Regions from separate parts of the Cetobacterium somerae genome, predicted to be linked through region 1. Evidence: riboswitches for the same ligand, from Rfam matches in the RefSeq annotation. Region 1 holds a riboswitch; the other holds the start of a gene.
What was found. Region 1 has a riboswitch for cobalamin ahead of MKD34_RS13045 (hypothetical protein). Riboswitches for the same ligand answer to the same signal wherever they lie in the genome.
Positions count from the first base shown of each region.

Region 1 (4,385 bases):
GTTTTTAGTCCCATTGGAACTGTATATTTTAAATTATCAAAACCCCAAATTTCTAACTTTTTATAATCTATTTTCTCTTCGTTTAAAGCTCTAATAACCCCAAAAAGCATATTATCCGAAGCTGAAAAAATCGAATCAAACTCTATTTTATTTTTTAAAACCTTTTTCATATTTTCGTAAGCTTTTTCTTTTGAATAATCAGATTCATATATTAAATTTCTATCTATAGTAATAGATCGATTATTTAATGCGTCTACGTATGCTCGTTCTCTCTCTAAACCTGAAAGTTTTTTCATATCTCCTGAAAAGAATAAAACTTTATTATTGTTTTTATTTAGAATTTTTTCCATAACTGCGGTCGCTCCACCATAATCATCCGTATTCATGTACAGTGTTTGCTTAGCTTTGTGGTTTAATTTTGTATCATAGTCAACTACCACAACTTTGTATTCACTTTCTATCATTTTTTCTAAAAATAAATTATTTTTTAAAAATCCAATAAATATTCCACTACAAACATTCCCATTTTTAAAAAATGTTTCTATTCTTTTTTCATCATTAGAATCCTTAATATAATCAACCAAAATTTGATGATTTTTTAAGAACGCCTCTTTAACAACTGTATCTGTAAAATTCATAAAATATGCAGTATCCATAGCTGTCGTTCTATTTATCATATTTGGTTCATATATAAAAATCCCAATAACTTTATTTTTTTTTCCTGCTAATGTTTGAGCATTTAGATTTGGAATATAATTATACTCATCTATTATTTTTAAAATTTTTTCTCTATTTTTTTTACTTACATTCGGATGATTGTTTAAAACTCTTGAAACAGTACTTCTTGAAACTCCTGCTATTTCAGCAATTTTTATGCTATCTATTTTCAATTAAATTCTCCTTTAAAAATTGGACAGCTGTCCAAAACTTGATTAAAAAAATATTATGTTCGTATTATATATTATTTCTATAAAAATAAAACATTTTTATAGAAATAATTTGAAAAGTTTTTTAACTTAGGTAAAAAAAGGTTTTATTTACAAGCTATATCAATTTTCATATCTTTATAATAATATTCAAAATCATTTTTATTAATAGGTCTTAAAATTTTACATGGATTTCCTACAGCTACAACATTTGAAGGAATATCTTTAGTTACAATACTTCCTGCTCCAATAACTGAATTATCTCCAATAGTAACTCCAGGTAATACAATTACTCCTGCTCCAAGCCAAACGTTATTTCCTATAGTTATTGGAAGATTATACTGAGCTTGTTGTCTTCTTAAATCTGGATGAATAGGATGAGTCCCTGTGCATAAAGTTACATTTGGAGCAAATAAGACATTATCTCCCACATGTATAGGACAATCATCAACTAAAGTTAAACCGAAATTGGCATAAACACTTTTTCCAAAATGAACAAATTTTCCCCCCCAATTAGCATGAAAAGGTGTTTCTATATAACAATTTTCCCCAATTGATCCAAACATCTTTTTAAGTAACTCTTGCTTTTTATTTTGCTCGCTTGGACGAGTGTTATTATAATCAAATAATCTATCTAACTGTTCCATTTGCTCTTTTGCTAAGCTTGCATCATCACAAAAATATAATTTTTTTGTATTCATTCTCACTTTAATCTCTTCAAATTTCATTTTAATTCCCTCCACATTTTTTTAATTTAAATTTTTTAATTTTTTTTGAAAATTTTATATATCAGGATTATACTATAAAATTTTATAAAAAAAAAGAGAGATAAATCTCTCTTTTTGTATTTTTTTCAACTAAAACATTTTTTTTCAAAACTTTTCAAACTATTTTCAACTTTTTTTAAGCTATCTAAAAATACATTTTTTCTATTTATATGATAAATAGCTTGCCTTTTCCATGGATCAACTTCAAATAAATTTTTGCTTAAAGAAGAATAATATTCTTGGCAAAACTTTATATATTCTTTATAAAAAATTTCTAAATTTTTAATTTCTTTATACTTTTTTAAATAAAATAACAATAGCTGTTCTTGAGGTGTCATCTTTACAATATGGCATAAAAATTCCTGCCTTCCTCTCATAGCTGATAAATTTTTTTCTAAAAATTTTGACAAATCTTGATAAGTTTTAAAAGTATGTATAAACTTATCAAATTCCCTAAACTTATTATAATCCCATTTTAAATCTTTACTCATCTTTCTCACTCCCTCGAACGTAGAGAAGAAGACAAAAAATCTATTGGATATATTATCCTTTAGATTTTTTTACACACTTGTCCACTCCTAACAATTTTTGTGTAGTTTTTAGGTAAGTCTCCTGACTTAGAATCACTTTACTCCTATCCTTCCCAGATTTTATTCCAGTGGCTATATAGTTTCATCCTCATTACAGTAGCGGAGGCTGTGTAGGATTTACACCTACTTCCTTGTTATGCCTAAGCACCTAAAAAACTTTTATTTAGTTTTATAATAATTGTATATCGCATTTTGAATTATTTGTCAATTCTTAAAATTAAAAATAACTCTTATATATCAGCTACACTATCTAATATATAAGTTGGATTATAAACACTTTTACTATCCCTTTTAGCTTCTCCTGTTAAAACTAATATTGTGTCACAGCCATTAATATACCCCGAAGCGATATCAGTATATAGTCTATCCCCCACTATTACTACTTCATCTTTTAATAAGTTTAAATTTCTTAGTGCGTAATCAAGCATAGCTTTTTTAGGCTTTCCAAAATATTTAGGAATTTTTTTTGTACATAACTCAATTATATTACAGATAGCTCTACAGTCTGGTAAAAATACTCCATCCTCTACAGGATAAACTAAGTCTTCATTTGCTGCTAAATACTCTACATTTCTATGTAAAAGTTTACAAGCAATCTCTAACTTTTTATAGCTTAATTCAGAATCAAGTGTTACCACAACTATATCAATTTCAGAAAAGTCAAACTCATCATTTTCATCAAGTATTTGAATCTCTAAATCTTTACAATAATTTTTATAATCCTTTGTCCCCACCATAAATATTTTTTTATCTTTACAACTATTTTTTAAATAATCTGCTAATACTCCCCCAGCAGTTATTATCTCTTTCAATTCAGTTTCTATTCCCAGTTTTGTAAATTTTTCGATATAGCTCTTTGGATTTTTAGAGGAATTATTCGTATAAAACCCTATTTTCTTTCCACATTTTCGTAATTCCTCAATTTTTTCTTTAGCTCCTGGTATTAGAACATCCCCTAAAACTATTGTTCCATCTATATCAAATAAGTATCCTTTATAATCTTTCATTTTTGCTCCTCTTTTGTTAAATTACTTTTAGTTGCTTTTTTATTTCTTACCATGGTTATAACTTTTCTTTCTAGTATTTTCATTACTATTAAAGTTATAACAACAATTAAAAAAGCTGCTACAGATAAAAATACAAATCCATATCCAATTGCCAATCCAATTGCTGCTGTTATCCATAAAGTAGCTGCTGTTGTTATTCCTGAAACCTTATCGTTTGAATAAACTATTGCTCCTCCCCCTATAAATCCTACTCCAGTTACAACTTGAGCTGATAGTCTTGTAATATCTAATTTATAACTTTCTATGAGGTTAGGTTGGGAAGATATCAAATTTATTTGCCTTATTAACAGCTCCTCTTGTAAAAGAGCAATTGTTGTAGCTCCTAAACATACCAATATTAAGGTTACAAACCCTGCTGATTTATTTTTTAACTCTCTTTCTAATCCTATACAACCTCCAAATATTGAAGAAACTGTCAATCTAAATAGTATCTCTGTCAATCCTATCCCAGTCATAATTATCCCTCATTTTATATTTATTTATTTTGATTTGCTATAAACTGAACTCCTAAATCTGGAAAATCTGTAAATACCCCTGTAGAATTAGTTTGGTTAAATATGATTTCAAACATCTCATCTATATTATCTACATAGTTTGGTAAAGCATCTTTTCTAATTGTATACGGATGTAATTCTAACCCATTTTTTCCAATATATTCTACTAATGGAGTTACTTTTATATCTCCTTTTTTAGAATTATCTCCATCTACTAGCATGTACCATGCTGGACCTATTCCATCAGCATATTTTGATAATTCTTTCACTCCCTCTGGAGTAAACATCCAATCATAATTATAGTTTATCCACTCACCTTTTTTATTTTTTTCCATAGTTTCATTCCAATCAGTATATGCAACTAACTGAACTAATTTTAAATCCATCCCCATCTCTGGCATAAGTTCATTTTTAACTCTTTTTAACTCATTAAAATCAAAAACTTGGAAATAAATGGGGTCATTCTTACTTGTATAACCATACTTTTTTAGAATTTGTAAAGTTTCTTTAGCTATATCTTTTCCCTCTTGATGATGTAACC
Region 1 covers NZ_CP092521.1:137,450-141,834, reverse strand. Annotated here, with positions in the region: gene MKD34_RS13055 (LacI family DNA-binding transcriptional regulator) at 1-890, opposite strand, end outside; gene MKD34_RS13050 (sugar O-acetyltransferase) at 1,034-1,654, opposite strand; gene MKD34_RS13045 (hypothetical protein) at 1,780-2,184, opposite strand; cobalamin riboswitch at 2,279-2,450, opposite strand; gene MKD34_RS13040 (HAD-IIA family hydrolase) at 2,514-3,290, opposite strand; gene MKD34_RS13035 (MgtC/SapB family protein) at 3,287-3,805, opposite strand; gene glpQ (glycerophosphodiester phosphodiesterase) at 3,826-4,385, opposite strand, start outside.

Region 2 (4,385 bases), on a different replicon from region 1:
TTTAAATACTTTATTTTATTTTCATAACTTACGCTTCCATAGTCTATAACTATAATAGCTTCTGGATTTTCATCTAATACTTTTTCCCATGTTCCAATACCAAAAGAGAAATTTGTATCTTTAAAAATATTTTCTCCACCTGCTATTTCAATCATAGTATTTCCAATTCCATTACCTCCAACTACAAAGGGAGCTGATTCTTGACTATCATATGCAAAAACTTTTATATTATTTTTATTTTTATTTTTCTCTTTAACTTTATTAATATCCTCTTTCATATTTTTTACAACATTTTTAGCATTATCTTTTAGATTAAAAATATCTCCAAACATTAATATATCACTATATATATCTTCAATTTTAGAGCTATCTTGAGATTTTGTAAAAACTACTTCTATTCCATTTTCTTTTAGTTCTTCTACTGTACCTAAGTTTTTAGGTGTTGCTATTGATTTCCATCCTGTTAGAAAATTAGGATTTAAAGAATAAAATTGCTCTTTAGTTGGAGCTCCCTTTGATAAAACTGGTATTTTATTATACTTTTCTCTCAATTCAGGTAGTATTTCATCATCTAAATAAGCTGTTCCTAAAATTTGATTTTCTGCACCTATAGCTAATAACATTTCTGTTGTAAACTGTGATGTTGAAACTGCTCTTACATTCTCTTTAGAAAAATTTAAAGTAGTTATCAGTAAAAATAGTAACAATATTTTTTTCATAATTTCTCCTTTTAATAAAAAGCGGAAGAGTTAAACTCTTCCAATTAATGAGAAGCTTTTCTTCCTTTAGCATACTCAGCTTTTTTCACTAATATATCCTCTGGTTGAGAATTTTCTAGTTTTTTAGCTCTTTCTATAAAAATATTCTGAATAGATTCAATTTCACCTAATCCTTTTAAATTTACCTCTACTTCAAAACCATTCTCTTCTAATGCTTCTTTCCAATCTTCAGCTATATCATTTTTAGCATGGTCTCCAGCTACAAACATAAGTGGCATTAGAGTTACTTTTCTTTTATTATCTCTTTTTAACTCTCTTACTACATTATCTAGCCCTGGATATCCTTCTACTGTTCCAATGTATATAGGTTTTTCTAAGTCTTTTGTAACATAAGCTAACATTGGATAAGCTGACAATGCAGGATGCTCTGTACCATGCCCTATCATCACAACTCCTTCATCCTCTTTTAAAACTCCAACTTCTTTTTCTATTACTTCAATTAACTTAAAATAATCATCTACTTCTGTTAATAATGGAGTTCCAACTCTTATATCTTCAAATTTATCAGAAAACATATCCACTTCTCTTTTTAAAGCTTCCATTTCAGTTCCATTTATTATATATGTTGGTTGAATAATTACATGTTGATATCCTTGCTCTACTAGTTTTTCTAAAATTTGAGTGGTATTTAAATTTTCAATACCTCTTTTTGAAAGTATTCTATTTATAATTCTTGATGTATAAACCTGAAAAAAATCTAATTTATCAAACTCATTTTTTAATTTTTTATTTATTATATCTATTGTTTTTTCTCTCGTGTCTTCATGTGTCGTTCCAAAATGTGCTGCTACAATCGCGCCCTTTTCCATAGTTTTGTAAAAGTTCATCATTAATCTCCCTGTATTATTTTTCTTTATTTTTATTTTAAATTAAAATTTCTCACCAATAAAAAAAACCTCCCTTTTGAAAATACTAAAAGAGAAGTGTAAAAATCTTTACCTTCTCTGTCCTCGCAGAATTCTAAATAATGGCAGGTCTCCTGACTTAGATTCATCCTACTCACAGCCCTTCCCAAGGTTTATATCCTCAGTGGTATTACTGTTTTCATCCTCTATACAGTGGCGGGACCGTTTGAGATTTTCACCCAATTCCCTTTTAATCAAATTGAACCATTACATTTTTTATCTAACTAATATTAACACTTTATAGTACAAATTTCAATCAAATTATCTAAAATTTATAACATTATCATCTATTATTTATATTATTTATATCTAGAACTATTGACTTTTAGTCATAAAAAAAGTTACTATTAATTTAGAAATAAATGTATATTAAGGAGAAATTTTTATGAAAAAAACATCTTTTGGAACTCTTATTTACTATTTAAAAAAGGAAAATAAACTCCTTCTTCTATTTTTAGGTGTGAGATTAGCTATGACTGCTATTGATGTTTACTCACCACTTTTAATTAAAAATTTAATAGATGATGCTCTTCCTTCTAAAAATATTGATTTACTACTAAAATTTTCAATTGTATTAATTATTCTTTATATTTTACGTCTATTTTTTGCTGTTAATTCTCAAGCAAATGGAAAATTAATGGGAAGTAAAATAAAACAAAGTATGAGAAATGACCTATTAAAAAAACTTTTAAACCAACCTAGTGAGTTTTTTAAAAAAAATCAAAGTGGTGATTTAATTTCTAGAGTTATTAATGATTTAGATAGTGTTTCTACTCTTTGTCATAGAGGATTAGAAGATTTTATATTTTCAGTTATAACTATTATTGCTTCTATCTTTATAATGATAGATTTTGATTTAAAACTTTCACTAATTACTTTATTTCCTTTACCACTAACATTGATATTTGTTTATAAGGAAAATAAAAAAATGAAAGCTGGTCATAGAAGTGTTCGAAAAAATTCAGGTTTATTATCTGCTAATCTTCATGATATTTTGAGAACTATCTCTTTTTTAAAAGATAACTATTTAGAAGATTATGCTCAAAAAAGATTTCTTGAAAAAAATGATACTCTTTTAGAAAGTGAAAAGAAGAATATGATTCCATCAAGTTTAATTGTTTCAGGAGTAACTTTTTACTCCAATATAACTCAACTTATAATTATTCTTGCTGGAGGTTATTTATATATAAAAGATGGTGTTACAATGGGAATTATCTTATCTTTTTTACTTCTAGTTGATCGTTTTAGACTTAGAATTATGAGAATGGTTGGACTTGTTGATATCTATCAAAAAGGAATCTCCGGAGTTAATAGATTTACTGAAATTATAAATCTTGACAGTAGAATGGATGGAGATATACCACTAACAGAACCTATCACTTCAATTGAATTTAAAAATATAGGCTTTTCTTATGATGAGAAATCTATTTTACAAAATTTTAATTTAAAAATAGAAAAAGGAGAAAAAATAGCTCTAGTTGGAGAAAGTGGAATTGGTAAAAGTACTACTGCTTCTCTTTTAAAAAGAGCTTTACTTCCTACAAATGGAGAGATTTTAATTAATAATATTCCATTAAATAAAATAACTTTTAAAACATATTTAGAACGACTTGGAATCGTAGACCAAAGTGATTATATTATAAATGGAAGTTTAATTGATAATATTACTCTTGTAAAAGAAAATTGTACTGAAGAGGAATTAAACTTTGCAATTGAAAAATCATATGTTTATGAAATTTTTGACAAATTTCCTCAGGAGGAAAATACTATAATTGGTGAAGGTGGAGTACATGTAAGCTCTGGGCAAAGACAAAAAATTGCTATGGCTAGATTATTCTTAAAAAACCCTGATTTGATTCTTTTAGATGAAGCAACTAATGCCTTAGATATTATCAATGAAAAATCTATTTTAAAAAATATAAAAGAGGAGTATAGTGATAGAATTGTTATTGCAATAACTCATAGACTTAGTATCCTTGAAGATTTTGATAAAATCTATGTCTTAGGAGATGATAATATTGTTGAATCTGGTTCATTTAAAGAACTTTTAAAATTAGAAGGTAAATTCTATAGGTTATATCATGGAATTAGATAAAGTAAAAGCCACCTTCAAGGTGGCTTTTTTTATTATTACTCAATTTCAGAAGAGTTTGCTTCATTTCCTGCTTCTGGATTTTGATAAACTTCATGATTTAAGTTTCCTAAACTCTTATCAACCATTAATGCATTTGTAACTGATCCAATTACGTTTAACATTGTTCTTGGCATATCGATAATAGGATCGATTGCTAAGATTGGGTTAATTAGAGGGAACATAGCTGCTAATCCAGTTCCTGATAAAGCAACTGAAGCTGCCATTGTTGCTGTTCCTGGAATTCCTGCAATTCCTAATGAACTAATTGCCACAACAATTATAGACATTACTATTAATGTTGCATCAATTGGATGTCCACTCATATTTGTAACAAATACAATTGTTAATGCTGGGAATATTCCTGCACAACCTTGCATTCCTGCTGTTGTACCAAAACTTGCAACAAAACTTGCTGTTGATTCGCTAACACCTAGTTTATTAGTTAATGTTGAAATTGTTACTGGTAAACATCCAACACTTGATCTAGATGTAAATGCTAAAATCATTAAAGAGATACTTTTCTTTACATATGTAAATGGATTTAATCCAAAGAATGATACTGCTATC
Region 2 covers NZ_CP092519.1:14,520-18,904, reverse strand. Annotated here, with positions in the region: gene MKD34_RS00080 (ABC transporter substrate-binding protein) at 1-719, opposite strand, end outside; gene MKD34_RS00075 (sirohydrochlorin cobaltochelatase) at 764-1,606, opposite strand; cobalamin riboswitch at 1,732-1,908, opposite strand; gene MKD34_RS00070 (ABC transporter ATP-binding protein) at 2,070-3,779, shown strand; gene MKD34_RS00065 (cation:dicarboxylate symporter family transporter) at 3,815-4,385, opposite strand, start outside.
Region 2: another riboswitch for cobalamin. It lies ahead of MKD34_RS00075 (sirohydrochlorin cobaltochelatase); the one in region 1 lies ahead of MKD34_RS13045 (hypothetical protein).